4 regions of the Paraurantiacibacter namhicola genome follow, and region 3 is predicted to be linked to each of the others. Evidence: predicted binding sites of a transcription regulator. Region 3 holds the regulator's gene; each other region holds the start of a gene.
What was found. Region 3 encodes LexA, which represses DNA repair genes until DNA is damaged. Its sites were predicted from a motif close to GTTCCNCNCTTGTTCT; they were not measured.
Positions count from the first base shown of each region.

Region 1: recA (recombinase RecA) is a predicted target of LexA. The motif match lies at 2,124-2,139, and genes of this name have one in related genera.
Region 2: A6F65_RS07740 (putative DNA modification/repair radical SAM protein) is a predicted target of LexA. The motif match lies at 3,989-4,004, and genes of this name have one in related genera.
Region 4: uvrA (excinuclease ABC subunit UvrA) is a predicted target of LexA. The motif match lies at 4,055-4,070, and genes of this name have one in related genera.

Region 1 is NZ_CP016545.1:1,402,991-1,408,382, forward strand. It holds gene A6F65_RS06820 (DUF4139 domain-containing protein) at 1-417, shown strand, start outside; gene A6F65_RS06825 (DUF4139 domain-containing protein) at 429-2,063, shown strand; gene recA (recombinase RecA) at 2,215-3,282, shown strand; gene A6F65_RS06835 (class I SAM-dependent methyltransferase) at 3,437-4,267, shown strand; gene alaS (alanine--tRNA ligase) at 4,312-5,392, shown strand, end outside.
Region 2 is NZ_CP016545.1:1,581,460-1,586,851, forward strand. It holds gene panB (3-methyl-2-oxobutanoate hydroxymethyltransferase) at 1-858, opposite strand, end outside; gene A6F65_RS07725 (sodium-dependent transporter) at 966-2,393, shown strand; gene A6F65_RS07730 (pyridoxamine 5'-phosphate oxidase family protein) at 2,472-2,945, opposite strand; gene A6F65_RS07735 (carbonic anhydrase) at 3,080-3,805, opposite strand; gene A6F65_RS07740 (putative DNA modification/repair radical SAM protein) at 4,007-5,251, shown strand; gene A6F65_RS07745 (UdgX family uracil-DNA binding protein) at 5,254-5,392, shown strand, end outside.
Region 3 is NZ_CP016545.1:1,780,665-1,786,056, reverse strand. It holds gene A6F65_RS08760 (ComEC/Rec2 family competence protein) at 1-1,821, shown strand, start outside; gene lexA (transcriptional repressor LexA) at 1,884-2,570, opposite strand; gene A6F65_RS08750 (molybdopterin molybdotransferase MoeA) at 2,659-3,855, opposite strand; gene moaC (cyclic pyranopterin monophosphate synthase MoaC) at 3,852-4,322, opposite strand; gene A6F65_RS08740 (tRNA-binding protein) at 4,482-4,853, opposite strand; gene trpC (indole-3-glycerol phosphate synthase TrpC) at 4,857-5,392, opposite strand, start outside.
Region 4 is NZ_CP016545.1:1,368,942-1,374,333, reverse strand. It holds gene A6F65_RS06695 (response regulator) at 1-808, shown strand, start outside; gene uvrA (excinuclease ABC subunit UvrA) at 1,017-3,965, opposite strand; gene A6F65_RS06685 (type ISP restriction/modification enzyme) at 4,176-5,392, shown strand, end outside.

The sequences.
Region 1 (5,392 bases), 380 kb from region 3:
GATAATATCGGCCACACCCCGATGGGGAGCATGTTGACGCTCGACCTGGGCGAAGCCTTCGATGTGACGGTGCAGGCCGCAGTGATCAGCCGCGACAAGATCAGCAGGGGCGAGTTCGAGCGCAGCGCCCGCTACCGCGTCATCAAGGATGGTGAGGTGAGCACGATCGAAGTGGAGCGCGAGATCGATTATTATCGTACCACCATGCGTTACACCTTCACCAATGCGAAGCCGGTGCCGACCGACGTGCAGCTGACGCAGGCCGGGCTGGATCGCGGGTGGTGGAGCCGTGACTTCCGCGTCGTGTCTGAGGATGTGGCGGGCGAGCAGCTCGATCTCGACCGGCGCCGCTACACCGTCACCGTGCCTGCCAATGGCAAGCGGGTGGTCGAGGTCACGTACGAAACCAAGTATTGAGGCCGCGGCCGATGCGCCTCCTGCGTCATGCATTGATACCGCTGCTGGCGGCTGGCTGGCTGGCCGCTCCCGCCGCCGCGCAGGATCGCGTGCAGGTGACGGCAGGCGAGCCGGGCGACATTGCGGTGACGGTCTATCGCGACCCCGCGCGCGGCGAGGGCGATGCGATGGACCGCGAATGGCCGCAAGGCTTCGCCATGATCACCGAGACCCGGCAGGTCACGCTGCCGCCAGGCCGCTCGCAATTGCGTTTCGTGGGCGTGGCGGAAGGCATGGTGGCCGTCACCGCCATCGTCACCGGCCTGCCGGGCGGCACGATAGAGCAGAACCAGGACGCCAACCTTCTCAGCCCCGCATCCCTGGTCGACGGGACGCTGGGCAACCGCGTGCGCATCACCCGCACCAATCCCGCCACGGGGGAGCAGGTGGCCAGCTCCGCAATCATCCGCACGCAGGCCAATGGCGGCATCGTCCTGCAGATGGACGAAGGCTTTGAGGCCGTGCGCTGTTCCGGCGTGCCGGAGAAGCTGGTGTTCGACCAATTGCCGCAGGGCCTCGTCCCGCAGCCGGTGTTCTCCGTCGACACGATGTCGCCCGAAGGCGGGACTTACACCGTCCAGCTGACCTATCTCGCATGGGGCTTCGACTGGGAGGCCAGCTATGTCCTGACCGTGCCGGAAGGCGGGCAGGGCAGCGAATTGCCGTTCAAGCTGCTCAGCTGGCTGACAATCGTGAACGATAACGGGCAGAGCTTCCCGGACGCGCAGCTGATGGCCGTGGCGGGCACGCTGAATGTGGAAAGCGATTACGAGGACCTGGCCGAACCGCCCACCGCGCCGCCACTGCAGCTGACATGCTATCCCATCGGCAATACTGCGGCGGGCAGTCCCTATGCGCAGTATGACCGGCGATACCGCGCGGGATATGCCGGTGTTCCTCCACCTCCGCCACCTCCGCCGCCGCCCGCACCGGCAATGATCCCTGTCGCGCGCAATGCGGCGGACAATGAAGTCATCGTGACCGGCGCGAAGATGGTCGCATCGGAAGAGGACCTCGGCGACCTGAAGCTTTACCGTGTGCCCGAACCCGTCACCGTCGCTGCGCAGTCCAGCAAGCAGGTGCTGTTCCTGGACAAGGACGCCGTGTCCGGCACGCTGATGTACCAGCTCGATTGCCTGCCGGAGGATGACAGCCGCGGCTTCACCTTTGCCGACCGCCGGATCGAGGTCGAGAATGTGGAGCGGCTGGGCCTTGGCGCCTCGCTGCCCGATGGCGAAGTACTGATCTACGAATCGACCTCCTATGGCGACCTTCTGGTAGGGAGCGACCGTGTCCGCGATTACGCCACCGGGCAGGATGTGGAGATTTTGGCAGGCTCCAGTACGCAGGTATCCGGTCAGTGCACCGCCACGCGCCCGCATGACCATCGCAAGCCGAAGAAATGGGCGAAGAAACGCCTGACACTCCGCAATGCCAATCCGCAGCCTGTGCGCGTGCGCGTGCAGCTCGCATGGTCCGGCCAGTGGGATGTGCGCGGCCTGCGCGGCACGCGGGTGAAGGACGGCTTCATCGTCTACGAGCTGGACGTGCCGGCCAATGGCACGCGGACCCTGGACTGGCGTACAAGGCCCTCCGTCATCGACTGACAGGCTGCGCGTGGCCGGGCGCAAAAGTCCGCCGTTCGACGCTTGTTAGAAAAAACTTTCGTTCTCCCCTTGTTCTCGTGGAACAAAGGCGGTACACGGGTTTCCGTTGAAGAGTTTGTAACGACCCTAGAAACCTGACGGAGGCCATGCGATGGCAAGTGCAAATCTGAAGCTCGTCGAAAAGGAAAATAACGTGGACCGTCAGAAGGCGCTGGACGCCGCACTCGCGCAGATCGACCGTGCCTTTGGCAAGGGATCGGCCATGAAGCTGGGCAGCAAGGAAGCGATGAACGTGGAATCGATTTCCACCGGTTCGCTCGGCCTGGATATCGCCCTTGGCATTGGCGGCCTGCCCAAGGGCCGCGTCATCGAGGTGTACGGGCCGGAAAGCTCGGGCAAGACCACGCTGGCGCTGCACGTGCTGGCAGAAGCGCAGAAGGGCGGCGGCACGGTTGCCTTCGTCGATGCGGAACACGCGCTGGACCCGGTCTATGCCCGCAAGCTGGGCGTCGATATCGACGAGCTGATCATCTCGCAGCCCGACACGGGTGAGCAGGCGCTGGAAATCGTCGATACGCTGGTTCGCTCCAACGCGATCGACGTGCTGGTGGTCGACTCCGTCGCCGCCCTGGTCCCGCGCGCCGAAATCGAAGGCGAGATGGGTGACAGCCACGTCGGCCTGCAGGCCCGCCTCATGTCGCAGAGCCTGCGCAAGCTGACCGGCTCCATCAACCGTTCCAAGTGCATGGTGATCTTCATCAACCAGCTGCGCATGAAGATCGGCGTGATGTACGGCAATCCGGAAACCACGACGGGCGGCAACGCGCTGAAGTTCTACGCGTCTGTCCGCCTCGACATCCGCCGCACCGGCCAGATCAAGGACCGTGACGAGGTGATCGGCAACTCCACCCGCGTGAAGGTGGTGAAGAACAAGGTCGCCCCGCCGTTCAAGCAGGTCGAATTCGACATCATGTACGGGGAAGGCATTTCCAAGATCGGCGAGATCCTCGACCTCGGCGTGAAGGCCGGCCTGGTGGAGAAGTCCGGTTCCTGGTTCAGCTATGACAGCGTCCGCATCGGCCAGGGCCGCGAGAACGCCAAGACCTTCCTGAAAGAGAATCCCGAAATGTGCGCCAAGTTGGAGGCTGCGATCCGCGGCAAAACCGACGAGGTGGCCGAGGAGATGATGACGGGGCCGGACGCGAACCCCGAAGACTGATCCTCAAGAGGGTGGTGGCGGTTATTCGCCCCTGGACAGTGTAACACCTGTCACACCTTACCGAACCGGGGCCGGCGCGGCACATCCTGCGGGATGCGCGCCGGCCTCCTTCGTTTGGTGTTGCAGTCTCGATTTGCCGCAGTACGGACATGGCATGACAGGCAAGAGCGAATGGGAAGGCCGCGTCGGCAGCAGCTGGGCCAGCGAATGGCGGCGGACGGACCGGGCCTTCGGCGAACTCACCCCGCGCCTGCTGGCGGACATCCGCCAACGCGCAGGCTCCCGCGTGCTGGACATCGGCTGCGGCGCGGGCGAGCTGTCCCTCGCCATCGGCCGCGAACGAAGCGCCGCGTCGGTCCACGGTATCGACATCTCGGAAGCGTTGATCGAGGCTGCCCGCACACGCGGCGCGAACATGCCCAATGCCAGCTTCGAATGCACCGATGCCGCGACATGGCAGCCCGCGGCCTCCGCCCCCGACCTGATGGTCTCCCGCCACGGCGTCATGTTCTTCGATGATCCGGTCGCCGCCTTCCGCCACCTCGCCAACATCGCAGCGCCCGGCGCCTCGCTCGTCTTCTCCTGCTTCCGTTCGCGCAGCCAGTGCCCCTTCTTCACGGAGATCGACGCCATCGTCGGCGCTTCGCCGACTCCGGAACAACCGATGACCTACCAGCCCGGCCCATTCGGCTTCTCCGACGCTAATCTGGTCCAGGACATCCTCGCAGACGCCGGTTGGACAGAGATCGAACTCGTCCCGCACGATTTCGCAATGGTGGCAGGCGCAGGTCCCGACCCGGTGGAAGACGCGCTCGCCTATTTCCGCCGCATCGGCCCCGCCGCATCGGTCATGGCCGAAGCCTCGCCGGAAGAGCGATCCCGCATCGAAACCGGCATCCGTGCCTTTGCGGAGCGCCACCTTCATGGCGGCATCGTTGCGGCGCGCGCTGCGGCATGGATCGTGAAGGCACGCAAGCAGGCGTGAAGCAGCTTGCAGCGCGCCCCCGCGCCGCCTAATTCGCTCCCACCATGCATTCGACCAACGATATTCGCCGCACCTTCCTCGACTACTTCGGGGATGCCGACCATGCCGTCGTGCCGAGCGCACCGCTCGTGCCGTATAACGATCCCAGCCTCATGTTCGTCAATGCGGGCATGGTGCCGTTCAAGAACGTGTTCACCGGGCTTGAGACCCCGCCCGCGCCGCGCGCCGCCAGCAGCCAGAAATGCGTACGCGCCGGTGGTAAGCACAATGACCTCGACAATGTCGGCTATACCGCGCGCCACCTGACGTTGTTCGAGATGCTCGGCAATTTCAGCTTCGGCGACTATTTCAAGGAACGCGCCATCGAACTGGCGTGGAACCTGGTCACGGGCGAATACGGCCTCGACAAGAACCGGCTCACGGTCACGGTTTACCACACCGACGACGAGGCGTTCGACCTTTGGCGCAAGATCGCCGGCCTGCCGGAAGACCGCATCATCCGCATAGCCACGAAGGACAATTTCTGGGCCATGGGGGCCGACGGACCCTGCGGCCCGTCCTCGGAAATCTTCTGGGACTATGGCGAAGACGTGCCCGGCGGCCCCCCGGGATCGCCCGATGAAGACGGCGATCGCTTTGTCGAGATCTGGAACCTCGTGTTCATGCAGCATGTGCAGGAGAATGACACGGTCGTCGGAGACCTGCCGCGCCCCAGCATCGACACCGGCATGGGGCTGGAGCGGATTTCCAGCGTCATGCAGGGCGTGCGCAATGTCTTTGACACGGACACATTCGCAAACCTCGTCGAAGCGAGCGAGGACATGTCTGGCGCGAAGGCGCACGGTGACGCGCTGGCCAGCCACCGCATCATCGCGGACCATCTGCGTTCCACCAGCTTCCTGATTGCGGACGGCGTCCTGCCTTCCAACGAAGGGCGCGGCTATGTTCTGCGCCGGATCATGCGCCGTGCGATGCGCCATGCGCATCTGCTGGGCGCCAAGGACCCTCTGATGCACCGGCTCGTGCCTTCGCTTGTGCAGGAAATGGGCGGCGCATATCCGGAGCTTGGCCGCGCACAGGCGCTGGTCGAGGAAGTCCTCGAGCGCGAGGAAACCCGGTTCCGCC
Region 2 (5,392 bases), 200 kb from region 3:
GTACGTCTGTTCCGGCCCAGGGAAGCTGCGTGTCCGCACCTCGGATGCATATTTCGCCGCCGTCTGCTCTATCGTGCTGGCAATGTCGCCATATTTCTTCACGAAGCGCGGCACCCGCTCGAACATGCCCAGCATGTCCTCCGTGACCAGCACCTGCCCGTCGCACTTCGCGCTGGCGCCGATACCGATGGTGGGCGCGGAGACCGCCTCGGTCGCCTCGATGGCGATGGGCTCCACGACGCCTTCGATTACGATGGCAAAAGCCCCGGCCTCGTCCAGCGCCTTCGCATCACCGACGATCTTTTCCGCCTCACTGTCGCTGCGCCCGCGCGCCATGTAGCCGCCCAGCACGTTGACCGCCTGGGGTGTCAGGCCGACATGGCCCATCACCGGAATGCCGCGGTTGACCAGGAATTCAATGGTTTCGGCCATCGCCTTGCCGCCTTCCAGCTTCACTGCCGCCGCGCCGCTCTGCTTCAGCAACGTGGCAGCGTTCTCGAATGCCTGCTGCGGCGATTGCTCGTAGCTGCCAAAGGGCATGTCGCAGACGACCACGGAATGATAGCTGCCGCGCACGACCGCCGCGGCATGGTTTGCCATCATGTCCAGCGTCACGGGGATGGTGGAGGGCAGGCCGTAGATGACCTGCCCCAGCGAATCCCCCACCAGCAGCATGTCGCAATGCGCGTCCAGCAATTGCGCCTGGCGTGCGGTGTAGGCCGTCAGCATCACCAGCGGCTCTTCCACCCTGCCGTCGACCTTTCGTGCGCGCAGCTTCGGCACGGTCAGCCGCTTCATGGGCTGCGGGGTGGGATTGGCGCGGCTCGTGCTCGTATCGAGCTGGAAGGTCGTGGACATGGCAAACCTGTAGCCCAGTGAGGGACAGGCGCAAACCACCTCTCGACTTGTCCGCCGATAGCTTGCTAGGACGCGCGCCAAGAACACGGGGTCGGGAGAGAGACTACATGGCAATTTCCACCAGTGCGACCGGCGATGGCTGGTCCTCGCGGTCGGCATTCATCCTTGCCGCCATCGGCGCGGCAGTCGGGCTTGGAAATCTGTGGCGTTTTCCGACGCTCGCGGGTGAAAGCGGGGGCGGTGCCTTTGTCATCTTCTACATCGGCTGCGTGGTCCTGCTGGGCTTGCCACTGCTGCTGGCGGAGATCTTCATTGGCCGGGCAGGGCAGACCGATGCCGTCGGTTCCATCCGCAAGGTGGCAACGCAATCGCGCGTCAGCCCGGCGTGGTCGCTGGTTGGCGGCCTTGGCGCGCTGGCGGCTTTCCTGATCGTTTCCTTCTATTCGGTCGTTGCTGGCTGGGTGCTGTATTACGTCGGCGTCTTTGCGAGCGATTTTTTCGGCGCATTGTTCGCAGGCGAGCCCTTCCGCGGCGCGCTGCAGGGCCAATCGCAGGAACAGATTGCGGGCCGCATGGGCGACCTGTTCGCGAACCCCTGGCTGCTGCTGACCATGCACCTGCTGTTCATGGGCACGACGCTTATCATCGTCGCACGCGGCATTTCGGGCGGGATTGAGAAGGCGGCCACCTGGCTGATGCCGGCCTTCTTCGTGCTGCTGCTTGGTATCACCATCTACGGGGCAATCGTGGGTGATATCGGGGAGGCAGCCGCCTTCCTGTTCACGCCGGACTGGTCGAAGCTGACGCCCGAAGTGATGAACAGCGCGCTTGGCCAGGCCCTGTTCTCGCTGTCGCTGGGTGTTGCGGGCATCATCACTTACGGCTCCTACATTCGGCAGGGCACGCCGCTTGGCTCCACCGCGCTGGCCATCGGTTTTGCCGATACGGCCGTGGCACTGATTGCGGGCCTGATGATCTTCCCGATCGTTTTCGCAGTGGGCCTCGACCCGGCCGCGGGCCCGACGCTCGTGTTCCAGACGCTGCCTTTCGCTTTCGAGAGCATGCCCGCTGGCTCGCTGATCGGCCTCCTGTTCTTCGTCCTGATCCTGGTCGCGGCGATCACCAGCTCGATTTCGCTGCTGGAAGTGCCCACGGCATGGGGCGTGGGCGAAATGGGCTGGAGCCGGACGAAGTCTTCGCTGATCTTCGGCGTGGGCGCGTTCCTGATCGGGATCGCCTGTCTGCTGGGCTACAATGTGTGGTCGGATGTGCGCCCGCTCGGCTTCTGGTCGCTGTTCGCAGAGACCGACATCCTGGACACGGTGGACGGCTTCACCGGCAAGGTGATGCTGCCGCTGGGCGCGCTGTTCGTGTCCATCTTCGTGGGCTGGCGCGCGGATCGCCGCCTGCTGGAAAGCACGACCGGCCTTTCGCCGATCATGTTCACCATCTGGCGCTTTCTGCTGGCGTGGCTGTGCCCGCTGGCGGTGGCCATCATCCTGGTGACTGGCCTGTTCCCGTCCATCCTCGACTAGTCGGGTCGGGAGAACTCACAAAAAAGGGCCGCCCTGGCATCAACCGGGGCGGCCCTTTTCAATTACGGTTGGCGGAATTTACAGCGCGGCTTCCTTGACGTGCTGTTCTTCCTGCTCGGGCTGGACATACTTGCCCAGCGCCATCTTCGCGACATTCAGCAGGCCGATGTCGGCGTCCCAGATCTCGGCAGTGCCAAGGTCCATACGCAGGAACAGGATGTCGGGATCGTCCTTCCCGCCTTCATACCAGGCTTCCACGAAGTTATTCCAGAACTGGTCGAACCGCTCCTGGCTGGTTTCCTTCACGAGATTGCCGTTGAAGCGGGCATACATCTCGTGACCCTTACCCTGGAAGGTGGCCGTTGCCGGGCCGAGCTTGGCAAAGGCGCTCTTGGTGTGCGTGAAGAACCAGATCGCGCTGTCGGCGTCCTTGTCCAGCTGCGCACTCATGGGAACGGCGGTGCCGCTCTCGTCACTGCGCTCCAGGAACAGGAAAGGGCTGTCGGCCAGCGATTTCCAGAATTTCGTCTTTAGTTCGTCGGTATTGCTCATCGGTATCTCCTTTGCCTGACCAACGAAGCAGGCGCGCCAGCGGTTCCATCCTTCGGCACCCGGGGGCCTCTGCCAGACAAAGAAAAAGGCGCGCCGGTGACCGACGCGCCTCCTTCGATTTGGTTGGTCAGTTATCAGTGACCCGGCGCAACCAGCAGGCGGTTGCCGAGCGGCTGCAGCGAGCGGGCCGTCGGGCCGAGCGCTTCAGTCAGCGCCGCGATCTGCTCGGGGCTCGCCGTCATGGTCGCCTTGGCGACGTGCCAGTTCACACCTTCGCTGCAAGGCGGCGTGGTGAGGGAGCCCATGTAGCGATAGACCGTCAGGTCTTCGGGGATCATCTGCGATGCGTCCACCGTGACTGCTGCGCCATTGCCTTCGTCCATCGAACCCATCAGCGCATCGAGACCGGGGTTTGCATCGCCCGGCACGAACATCACGCCCAGCACGCCCAGCTCGCCTTCATCCGTCGCGTGGACGAAGTGGGCGACAAGCGGGTGACGCTCGCCGCTGATGGCGTGCTCTGCCGGCGTGTGGAAGTGCACCTGGATCAGGTTGAACGTCTTGCCGCCCGACATCATCATCATGCCGGCCGGGAAATCGAGCTGCACCTTCTCTTGGGCGACTGCCAGCGTGCTGCCAGTCGTGCCGTAATTGGTCTGCACTTCGATCTGGCCGTGGGCCTTGTGATGGCCGAGATCGATCGGCGACTGCATCAGGCCGGCATCGCACAGGGCGTAGTCGCTGTTGAGGGCGGACCAGCGCTCGGGCATTTCGCCGTCGCCGAAGGTCCAGTCCTTGTCCTTCGCCACGGCAGGTGCGGTCATGAGGGCGACGAGTGCCAGCGGAAGAGTGAATTTCATAATGAGTTCCCGTTGCAGGGCTCGCGCGTGACGGGCCCGGATTGATTTCTTGCATGGGGCAAACGCCATGCAATGCGTCCGACATCACGAGAGAAACTCGCCAGAGGGGCCCGGTCCGCGCGAGATAAACGGACACTTTTGTGTCGGGTTCCCGACCCGGTTGCTCTTGCACTAAAGTGCATTGGAACATATAAGGAACAGATGGGCGCGCTATCGACAATCGAAAAGCTGGGAATCCTCGCCGATGCGGCGAAGTATGACGCGTCCTGCGCGTCTTCCGGGACGGCGAAGAAGAACTCGCTGGGCGGGAAGGGCATCGGTTCGACAGAGGGCATGGGCATCTGCCACGCCTATGCGCCGGACGGGCGCTGCATCAGCCTGCTGAAGATCCTGATGACCAATCACTGCATCTTCGATTGCCATTACTGCGTGAACCGCAAGAGCTCGAATGTGCGCCGCGCGCGCTTTACGGCTCAGGAGATCGCGGACCTTACCCTCAGCTTCTATCGCCGCAATTATATCGAAGGGCTGTTCCTGTCCTCCGGCATCATCAAGAGCTCCAATTTCACGATGGAGCAGATGGTGGAGGCCGCGCGCATCTTGCGCGAGGACCACGATTTTCGCGGGTATATCCACCTCAAGACCATCCCCGAAGCCGATCCGGAACTGGTGCACCAGGCGGGGCTCTATGCGGACCGCGTTTCCATCAATGTGGAGCTGCCGACCGATAGCGGACTTACCCGCCTCGCACCGGACAAGGATGCGCGGCAGATCGAAACCGCGATGGGCAAGACGAAGTCGGACATCGTGGAGATGAAGGACGCGAAGAAGCGCTTCCGCCACGCGCCGCGCTTTGCCCCTGCCGGCCAGTCGACGCAGATGATCGTCGGGGCGGATAGCGCGACCGATGCGGATATCGTGGGCAAGGCCAGCCGCCTGTATGACAATTTCCGCCTGCGCCGCGTCTATTACAGCGCCTTCTCTCCGATCCCGGACGCCAGCGCCGTACTGCCGCTGAAACGCCCGCCGCTGATCCGCGAGCACCGGCTTTACCAGTCGGACTGGCTGATGCGGTTCTACGGATATGCGCCCGGCGAGGTGATGCAGGCGACGGAGGCCGACGGGAACCTTCCGCTGGACATCGACCCCAAGCTGGCGTGGGCGCTGAAATTTCGCGAGCGTTTTCCGCTCGACGTGAACCGCGCAAGCCGCGAGGAATTGCTGCGCGTCCCGGGTCTCGGCGTGACCGCGGTGAACCGCATCATTGCGAGCCGTCGTCACCGGACCCTGCGGCTCGATGATATAGCGAAGCTCACCGTCTCCATCGCCAAGGTGCGACCGTTCCTGATCGCGGCGGACTGGCGGCCGCTCACGCTGACCGATCGCGCGGATTTGCGCAGCCTGCTCGCGCCCAAGGCGGAGCAGCTGGAACTGTTCGCGGCATAGTCATGGCCTCCATCAATCCGGTGCAGGACGGGATCGCGGTCCACCTGCCACGTCCCGACGATTTCGACTTCTGGCGCGCCCGCGCGCGTTCGCTGGTGGCGGCGGGCATTGCTCCGGAAAAGGTCAGCTGGATCGAGCCGG
Region 3 (5,392 bases):
GCCACGGTCGGCCAGCCTGCGTTGGAGAGGCCTGTATTCGGCACGTTCGAGGGCACGGTGCTGGAGCGTATCGAGCAACCCTCGCAGGAACGGGTCAGGCTGGTCATGGCCACACGCTCGCCAGAGGACGGCTCGGCCATCAAGGTGCGGGTCAACGTGCCGTTGGAGAACGACCGGGCAGACCTGACGGAAGGCGCAGTGGTCCGCCTTCGCGCTCGCCTGATGCCGCCAGCAGCGCCCATGCTGCCAGGAGGATACGATTTTGCGCGCACCGCCTGGTTCCAGGGGTATGCCGCCACCGGCAGCGCTTTGGGCGAGGTCGAGGTGCTGGAGGGCGCCGAGAGGGGCTCGCTTATCGGCAGCCTGCAAAGGCGCCTGTCGGGGCATGTCCGGGACAATCTGGGCGGATCGGCGGGATCCATCGCGGCGGCCTTTGCCAGCGGGGACCGCGGCGCCATTTCGTCGGTAGACGAGGAGGCGATGCGGGACGCGGGGCTGACGCACCTGCTTTCGATCAGCGGACTGCATGTCAGCGCGGTGATTGCGGCGGCTTACATGCTGGCAATCCGGTTGCTGGCGCTCTGGCCTTGGTTGGTCCTGCGTGTCAGGCTGCCGGTGCTGGCCGCCGGGATCGCGGCCCTGGCGGGGATTGGATATACCCTGCTGACCGGCGCGCAGGTGCCCACGGTGCGAAGCTGCGTGGGCGCGGTGCTGGTGCTTATCGCCCTTGCACTGGGGCGAGAGCCGCTGAGCCTGCGCATGGTAGCCGTGGCGGCGGCCTTCGTGCTGCTGCTGTGGCCGGAGACGCTGGTCGGGCCCAGCTTCCAGATGAGCTTTTCCGCCGTGATAGCCATCGTCGCCTTGCACAACAGCGCGCCCGTCCGTGCCTTCCTGAGGCCGCGCGAAGAGGGTTGGCTGCGGAGGACGGGGCGGGGCGCTTTCATGCTTCTGGTGACTGGGATGGTGATCGAGATAGCCTTGATGCCGATCGTCCTGTTCCACTTCCACCGGGCAGGCGTTTACGGGGCGCTGGCCAATGTCGTTGCCATCCCGCTGGTGACATTCCTGTCCATGCCGCTGATCGCGCTGGCGCTGTTCCTGGACCTGTTCGGGCTGGGCGCACCGGCGTGGTGGCTTGCAGGGCAGACGCTCGACCTGCTGCTGGGCATAGCGCACACGGTTTCGGCGCAGCCGGGCGCGGTCAAGCTGATGCCGCATATGGGCAATGCCGCCTTCGCGCTGTTCGTGGCGGGAGGATTGTGGCTGGCGCTCTGGCGAGGGAGGGCGAGACTGCTGGGCTTTGTGCCCGCGGCAGTCGCCACCGCGATGATGATTGCGACGCCCGTTCCGGACCTGCTGGTTTCAGGCGACGGGCGGCATGTCGGTATCACCGGGGAGGACGAGCGGCTGCTGGTGCTCCGGGACAGCCGGTCAAGCTATGCGCGCGGCAATCTGATGGAGCTTGCGGGCGTGCAGGGCGAAGCCGTGCCGCTGGCAGACTGGCCCGGTGCGCGGTGCAGCCCGGACTTCTGCGTGATCGGCGTAGAGCGAGACGGTCGCACCTGGCAGGTCCTGATCAGCCGGAGTCGTGAACTGATTGCCGAGCGAGACCTTGCCGCGGCCTGCGAACGATCGGACATCGTCATTTCCGAGCGCTGGCTGCCGCGCACATGCGAGCCGCGTGTATTGAAGGCGGATATGCGTATGCTGTCCGAAAGTGGCGGCCTCGCCATCGTGCTGGACGGCGAGGATGCGCGGGTCACCACGGTTGCGCAAAGCCAGGGCGAACATGGCTGGTGGGGCGACCGGGGGCGGCGCTAGGCACAGCGGAGCAAGTCCGGTCCTGCGCCGCCCACAGCCTCAAACTGCGGCGAAATGCCGGATCAGTGGTAGCGGCGGAGCAGCCCTGCGAGCTTGCCCTGAACCTGCACTTCGTTCTGGCTGTAGATCTGCGGCTCATAGCTTGCGTTCGCGGGGTCCAGCACCACCTGCCCGCTGTCGCGGCGCAGGTATTTGAGCGTGGCTTCCTCGCCGCGCACCAGCGCGACCACGATTTCGCCATCGCGCGCGGTGTCGGTCTTGCGGACTAGGGCGAAGTCGCCATCGAAGATGCCGGCCTCGATCATCGAATCGCCTGAAACTTCGAGCGCGTAATGTTCACCTGCGCCCAGCAGGGCGGCGGGGACGGGCAGGCTCTGGTGATCTTCGAAGGCCTCGATCGGCGCACCGGCAGCAATGCGGCCATGCAGAGGGATCTCGACCACGTCGTTGGCGGGAGCCGGAGCCGCCGCCGGAGCCTTGAACTCGACGACATTGTCGTTGCTGGTCGGCGTCTTGCGACCGCCGGCATTCACATCTTCCGGCTCGCGCAGCACTTCGAGTGCACGGGCGCGGTTCGGCAGGCGGCGAATGAAGCCGCGTTCTTCAAGGGCGGAAATCAGGCGGTGGACGCCGGACTTGGATTTCAGGTCCAGCGCTTCCTTCATTTCCTCGAAAGACGGGGAGATTCCGGATTCTTCCAGGCGGCGCTGGATGAACTGGAGCAATTCGTGTTGCTTGGCTGTGAGCATGCCAAGGCCTCCTTGCAGCGGACACGTCAACCCGAGTGGGTCGATTGGTGAACGGACAGGGAACGATTAAGCAACATTCATCAGTGCGTCAAGCGATTCCGCCATTTTCGAGGCAACAGACCTGCACGATGTCGCCAGCCCGTGATGCAGGGCATCCTGCGGGCCGGATGATGAGCGCCTGCGCCGTTGCGAGGGCGCGAAGGGCGCTGCTGTCACGCTCGGCGATAGGTGCGGCTCCAGCCTCGTCCAGCACGGCGCGGTGGAACTCCATCCTCGGCCCGCCTTCCGGCATCGGCGCGGCAAGCGGCATCGCCATTGTCTGCATTCGGGGATCGCTGGCTCCTCCCAGCGCACGCAGGAGCGGCATCACGAACAGGACGGCCGTGACATAGGCGGACACCGGATTACCCGGCAGGCCGACGACAGTCGTCTTGCCCTTGCGCGCCAGCATCAGCGGCTTTCCCGGACGGATCGCTACGCGCCAGAAGTTGACCTCCGCGCCCAAACGCTCCAGCGCCGGTTTCACCAGGTCGTGATCACCCACCGAGGCACCGCCGCTGGTCACGACGACATCGGCATCGCCGGCACGGTCGAGCGCGCCCAGCAGCGCCTCCATGCTGTCCTTGACGGGACCGAGCCGGCTGACCTCGCTCGCATGGCCGCGCACCATTGCTTCCACCATCGCGCCGTTCGAGGCGGGGAGCTGATGCTCGCCAGCGGCTTCCGGGTCGCTGACCAGTTCCTCCCCGCTGTCGATCACGGCGACGGACGGGCGTTTGCCAACCGCCAGCGTGCCATGCCCGGCCGACATGGCGAGCGCGAGCTGGGCCGCGCCAATGCGGGTGCCTGCTTCCAGCACGGTCTCGCCCGAGGCGAAGTCGAAGCCCTCGCGGCGGATGTGGCGCGGCGTTGGCTCGCCTTCCCCGTTCAGCGACAGGGCATCGCCATCGCGGGCTGCGTTCTCCTGCAACAGCACGGCACCAGCCCCTGAAGGCATCAGCGCGCCGGTGGAGATGCGCACCGCCTCGCCATCCACCAGCGAGCCGCCGAAGGGATGGCCGCAGCGACTTTCCCCCACCACGCGCCATGGCCCGGCCAGGCCGCCTGCGCCCATGGCATAGCCGTCCATGGCGGAGAGGTCCGCGGCAGGCTGAGTACGCCGCGCCAGCAGCGGAGCGGCGAGGTAGCGGCCCAGCGCCGCCTCCACCGCAACCTGCTCGCTGCCCAGAGGCGTGACGCCGTCCAGCAGCCTTGCGAGCGCCTCTTCCAGCGACAGCATGCTCATGTCGCGTGCCAGTCCCCGCTCTTGCCGCCGGTCTTCTCCAGCAGGCGGACCTGTTCGATGACCATGCCTTTCTCCAGGGCCTTGGCCATGTCGTAGATAGTCAGCAGGGCCACGCTGGCGGCGACGAGCGCCTCCATCTCCACGCCTGTCTTGCCTGTCAGCGCCGCGCGGGCGGTGACGCGGATCGCGCTTTCGTCGAAGGCGAAGTCCACGCTGACCGTCTCTAGCGCGAGCGGGTGGCAGAGCGGGATCAGCTCGCCCGTGCGCTTGGCGGCCATGATGCCCGCGATGCGCGCGGCGGCCAGCACGTCACCCTTCGGGCCGCTGCCATCGCGCACGGCCTGCAATGTGGCAGTCGACATGGCGATGCGCCCCTCGGCGGTGGCGGAGCGGGCGTTTGCCGTCTTGCCCCCGACATCGACCATGCGGGCCGCGCCCGATTCGTCGAGATGCGTCAGTCTGTTCATCGAAGGGCCTCTGAAGCTGAAAGGTGTTACAGGTGTTACAGTGTCCTGCGTGCAAAATCCGCGAGGATGTTTAGCGCCTGGAAATGGCAGGGGCAGGCATTGGGCGAGGGTTTCATCATCTGGCCGATATGCACGCTGCGCAGCCGGTAGGAAACCGCTTCAGAACAGCCGCGCGCCGTCCGGCACGTCCTTGTCCGGCGTAAACAGCACGACCTCGCCCGCCTCATCCGGGAAGCCGACGGTCAGCACTTCGGATCGCACCGGGCCAATCTGGCGCGGCGGGAAGTTGACCACAGCGGCGACCTTGCGGCCGCGCAGGTCTTCCAGCGCATAATTCGCCACTATCTGCGCGCTGCTCTTCTTCTGGCCGATGCCCGGTCCGAAATCGATCAGCAGCCTGTAGGCAGGCTTGCGGGCCTCGGGAAACTCCTCCGCCTCGACGATGGTGCCGATACGGATGTCGACCTTCAGGAAATCATCGAAGGCAATTTCGCTGGCTGCAGGCGCAGCGGGATCGTGGTGCAGGTGCAAGGCTTATCCTCCAGTCAGGAGCGTTCGGGTCGCGGCCTCGACATCGTCGGCGCGCATCAGGCTTTCGCCCACCAGGAAGGTTCGTACGCCAGCGCGGGCCAGCCGCTGGCAATCGGCGTGCGTGTTGATGCCGCTTTCCCCCACCAGCAGCGCGCCTTCCGGTGCGAGCGGGGCGAGGCGTTCCGTGGTGGCCAGGTCCGTAGTGAAGGTCTTCAAATTGCGGTTGTTCACGCCGACCAGCCGGGATTTGAGCACGTGGGCGCGCTCCATCTCCGCCTCGTCATGCACCTCCACCAGGACATCCATGCCGCGTTCATGGGCAGCCTGTTCGATCGCCGCCATCTGCGCATCCTCCAGCGCGGCGACGATGATCAGGATGGCGTCGGCCCCGATGGCGCGGGCTTCGGCCACCTGCCAGGGATCGACCATGAAGTCCTTGCGCAGCACCGGCAGTTCGCAGCTGGCGCGGGCATCCATCAGGTAATCCTCATGACCCTGGAAATAAGGCGCGTCGGTCAGGACGGAGAGGCAGGCCGCGC
Region 4 (5,392 bases), 410 kb from region 3:
AATGTCTGGAACTGAACTCTATGAGCGGATGCTGAAGAAAGCGCCTCGGCTAAAAGCAATAATGCTGACCGGCGAGGCGAGTAAACACGAAGCCATCGGTGCATTACAAATTTTGAATTACGTTCGCGTAATCGACAAGTCGCAAATTGAAGAACTGGGACCTGCCGTTGAGATCGCCCATGCGCGCGCAGAGGCCGCGAGAGCAATGGAATTCGACGAAGTAGAAATTGCGAAAACCGGTATCCCTTGGCTGCCCCTCTTCAGAGGTTCAATATTCTACTTGCAGGGCATAGAAATACTAGAGGACTCGCACGTTCCAGACAAAGAATGGAGATATATTGACGAGATCAATGCGGGGCAGAAAAAGTCTATTGAATTTCAATTTCTTGATAAGATTCAGATCACCAGAATTTCTGAGGTCAACACTTCGATTGAAAGTCAGAACGCTGGAAGCATCGATTTAGGGAGGTTTGCCAAGCTAGAGACTTCGCTTAATTCTCGGATTGCATCTCGGCTGCAAACTCAGCAGTTGCTGGAAAGGGAAGTACGAACCACTTTTAACCAAACGATTGAATTACCGCCAGAGCCAAATGACCCTTCAGAACAGGCTATCAAGGCACGTTCATTTTACATCGGCCCAGAAACCATTCGCTTGAGGCTAAGGCTAAAAGAGCATAATCTAAATGCGGATATGCAAATGGTATATTTTCTTACGGCATCGCATCGCACCGGACAGTTTTTTAAGAAACAAGTAGATACACTTACGGATGGAACTCAACAAGAACGAGTAATCGCACGGTTACCCTAGTGACGTGCGCACGATTGCACATTCATCAACATGTCCGCGTACGCCCAGTGAGAACCGGGGCGCAACTAAGTCAACAACGTCTGTGGCTACCAAGGGCACTGATTTTGTTTCGCAGCCTGCCCACATAACCGGCCCACAATGCATTTGCGAAGCTTCGGGTTCTGCTGCTTGTCAACAGGAACCAGTTTCACTCGGCGCGCCCCTCTCGCTACCGCTCCAACATCGGCTTGAGATACCGCCCAGTATAACTCCCGCTCACCCCGGCAACCGCCTCCGGAGTTCCCTCAGCAACAATCTCCCCGCCCCGCACACCGCCATCCGGCCCAAGGTCCAGGATCCAGTCAGCCGTCTTGATCACATCCAGATTGTGCTCGATCACCACCACGCTGTTCCCCTGGTCCACCAGCCGGTGCAGCACTTCGAGCAGCTTGCGCACGTCCTCGAAATGCAAGCCGGTGGTCGGCTCGTCCAGGATATACAGCGTCTGGCCGGTGCTGCGCTTGCTGAGTTCCTTGGCGAGCTTCACGCGCTGCGCCTCCCCGCCAGATAGCGTGGTGGCCTGCTGGCCGACCTTCACGTAGCCGAGCCCAACCTCGTTCAGCATGTGCATCTTGTCGCGGATGGGGGGGACGGCCTTGAAGAAGCCTTCCGCATCCTCGATCGTCATGTCCAGCACGTCGGCGATGGAGTGGCCCTTGAACTTCACCTCCAGCGTTTCGCGGTTGTAGCGTTTGCCGCCGCATTCCTCGCAGGTGACGTAGACGTCGGGCAGGAAGTGCATCTCGATCTTGATCAGGCCGTCGCCCTGGCACGCCTCGCAGCGGCCGCCCTTGACGTTGAAGCTGAAGCGGCCGGGCTTGTAACCGCGCGCCTGAGCTTCGGGCAGGCCCGCGAACCAGTCGCGGATCTGGGTGAAGGCGCCGGTGTAGGTGGCGGGGTTGCTGCGCGGCGTGCGGCCGATGGGCGACTGGTCGATCTCGATCACCTTGTCGCAATATTCGAGGCCGGTGACCTTGTCGTGCGCGCCCGCCACCACGCGGGCGTTGTTGAGCGTGCGCGCGGCGGAGGCGTAGAGCGTGTCGATGGTGAAGCTCGACTTGCCCGAGCCGGAGACGCCGGTGATGCAGGTGAAGGTGCCAAGCGGGATGCTGGCGGTCACGTCCTGCAGATTGTTCGCCCGCGCGCCGTGGACGGTGAGCTTGTGCCCGTTGCCCTTGCGGCGCTTGGCCGGGACGGCGATCTCGCGGCGGCCGGTGAGGTAGTCGGCGGTGAGCGACTTCTTGCTGCGCAGCACCTGTTTCAGCGTGCCCTGCGCCACCACCTCGCCCCCGCGCACGCCCGCGCCGGGCCCAAGGTCGACCACATGGTCCGCCTGGCGGATGGCATCCTCGTCATGCTCCACCACGATCACGGTGTTGCCGAGGTCGCGCAGGCGTTTCAGCGTTTCCAGCAGCCGGTCGTTGTCGCGTTGGTGGAGGCCGATGCTGGGCTCGTCGAGCACGTAGAGCACGCCGGAAAGCCCGCTGCCGATCTGGCTGGCGAGGCGGATGCGCTGGCTCTCCCCGCCGCTCAGCGTGCCGGAGGTGCGGTCGAGCTCCAGGTAGTCGAGGCCGACATTGTCGAGGAAGCCCAGCCGCTCGTTGATTTCCTTCAGGATGGCCTTGGCGATCTGCTGCTGCTGGTCGCCCAGCTTGGCATCGAGCGCGAGGAACCAGTCCTTCGCCGCCGCGACGCTCATCTGCGTGGGCGTGGCGATGTCCGTGCCGGCGACCTTCACCGCCAGCGCCTTTTCATTGAGGCGCTTGCCGCCGCAGGTTTCGCAGGGCTGCGCGGTCTGGAACTTGGCAAGCTCCTCGCGCATCCAGGTGCTTTCGGTTTGCAGCATGCGGCGGTTGAGGTTGCCGATGACGCCCTCGAACGGCTTGTTGACCGTATATTGCTTGCGCCCGTCCTTGAAGGTGAGCGGCACGCGCTTACCCTTCGTGCCGTGGAGGATCACGTCGCGGTGTTCCTGCGACAGCTCCTGCCAAGGGGTGGTGAGGTCGAAAGCGTATTCCTTCGCCAGGCTGCCGAGCACCTGCATGTAATAGGGGCTCGGCGGGTTGCTCTTCGCCCAGGGCACGACTGCGCCCTTCTTCAGCGTCAGCGCCTCGTTCGGGACGACCAGCTGCGGGTCGAACAGCTGCTTTTCGCCAATGCCATCGCAGGTGGAGCAGGCACCTTGGGGGGCGTTGAAGGAGAACAGGCGCGGCTCGATCTCCTCGATGGTGAAGCCGCTCACCGGACAGGCGAATTTTTCGGAGAAGACGATGCGGTTGGCGGGCAGGCCTGCGCCCTTCATCTTGCCCCCGTCCTGAGTCCCAGCGGAGGCTGGGACCTCCTGCAAGCCTGGCGCGCCTCCGAGGGAGGTCCCAGCCTGCGCTGGGACTCGGTCAAGGTCCGCCAGGTCCACATAGGCCAGCCCCTCGGCCAGCTTCAGCGCGGTCTCGAAACTGTCGGCGAGGCGTGTTTCCAGCCCCTTCTTCACCGCCAGCCGGTCCACCACCACCTCGATATCGTGCTTGAACTTCTTGTCGAGCGCGGGGGCTTCCTCGATCGGATACATCTCGCCGTCCACGCGCACGCGGGTGAAGCCCGCCTTCTGCCATTCGGCCAGCTCGCGCCGGTATTCGCCCTTGCGCCCGCGCACCACCGGGGCGAGCAGGTAGAGCCGCGTGCCTTCGGGCAGTTCCATCACCCGGTCGACCATGTTGGACACGGTCTGCGCCTCGATCGGCTCCCCCGTGGCGGGCGAATAGGGAATGCCCACCCGCGCCCACAGCAGGCGCATGTAATCGTAAATCTCGGTCACCGTCGCCACGGTGGAGCGCGGATTGCGGCTGGTGGTCTTCTGCTCGATGGAGATGGCGGGAGAAAGCCCGTCGATATGCTCGACATCGGGCTTCTGCATCATCTCCAGGAACTGGCGCGCATAGGCCGACAGGCTCTCGACATAGCGCCGCTGCCCCTCGGCATAGATCGTGTCGAAAGCGAGCGAGGACTTGCCGCTGCCCGAAAGGCCGGTGATGACGATCAGCGCATCGCGCGGCAGATCGATATCGATACCCTTGAGGTTATGCTCGCGCGCCCCGCGGACGGAGATTTTGGTAAGTGCCATAAGTGGGCCGTGTTCCGGTTTCGTTCGCTGCTGTCAAGACGGCACACGCCGCCCCCCGGGCCAGCCGCCGCGCAGCCCTGCCCAATGAGCGAACAAGGTGGGGACCCGGTTCCGCCTTTGCCAGAGGGGGCCAGCGCGATTGCGCTTGGCAAGCGGCGGGAGATTGGCGAAGGATGGGGGTGAGAGAATTCGCAGGGGGAGCGGTCGCACGTGGATATTGCCGGTTATCTGGAAGAAATCAGCCGGATCCATGCAAGCGGCGATGCGACGGAGCACAGCTATCGTGCGCCACTCCAGCGCCTGTTCGAAAGTATCGACGAGACCGCCAGCGTCATCAACGAGCCCAAGCGCAGCGAAGGCGGCATGCCGGACTTCCTGTTTCACCGCGACGGCGTGGCGTTCGGGTGGGCGGAAGCGAAGGACCTGCCAAAGGATGTGGTGAAGCTGAAGGGCTACAGCGTCGAACAGCGCAAGCGTTACGAAGCGGCCTATCACAACCTCATCTACACAAACGGCGTCGATTTCGAGTTCATCCGTGAAGGCGAGGTGATCCACCACACATCCATTGCCGACTTTATGGGCGACCTGGGCGGATTGCAGCCGCTGCCGGAAAAGTTCGAAGAACTTGAGCGATACCTGCGTCTATTTGTCGAAGAACAGCCTATCAGCATCCGCAGTGCAAAGCGGCTTGCGGAGATGATGGCGAACAAGGCAGCGATCATCAAAGGCGAAGTCGATATCGCGCTGAAGGATGATCCGGAATTCCAGACGACGCTGGGCCGCCAATTCAAAGTGTTCAAACAGAACCTGCTGCCCAACCTCACGCCGGAAGAATTCGCCGATCTCTACGCGGAAACGATTACCTACGGCATGTTCGCAGCACGCCTGCACGATACCGAGACGCCGGAGAACTTTAGCCGCGACGAGGCCTTGAAGCTCCTTCCCAAATCGAACCCATTTCTTCGCGGCCTGTTTCAAACAATCGTTGGCTTCGATTTGCCAGAGTGGCTGATTTACGCGGTGGAAGACCTAGTGAACGTCCTCCGCGCCAGTCGCCCGCATGACCTGTTCGAGGATTTCGGCAAGTTCACGGCGCGCAATGACCCCTTCATCCATTTCTACGAGACGTTCCTGGCGGAGTATAACCCGAAGAAGCGTAAGGCGCGCGGGGTCTGGTACACGCCCGAACCGGTGGTCGATTTCATCGTGCGTGCGGTGGACGATGTGCTGAAGACCGAATTCGATATTCCCGACGGGCTGGCCGATACAAAGAAAGTAACCGTTGATTGGGACACAGGACAGGATGATCCCAAAACCGGCAAGCCGCGCACGATCAAGCGCGAGGTTCACCGGGTGCAAATCCTCGATCCTGCAACGGGCACTGGCACCTTCCTTGCCAAGACCGTGCAGACCATTGCCGATCGGGT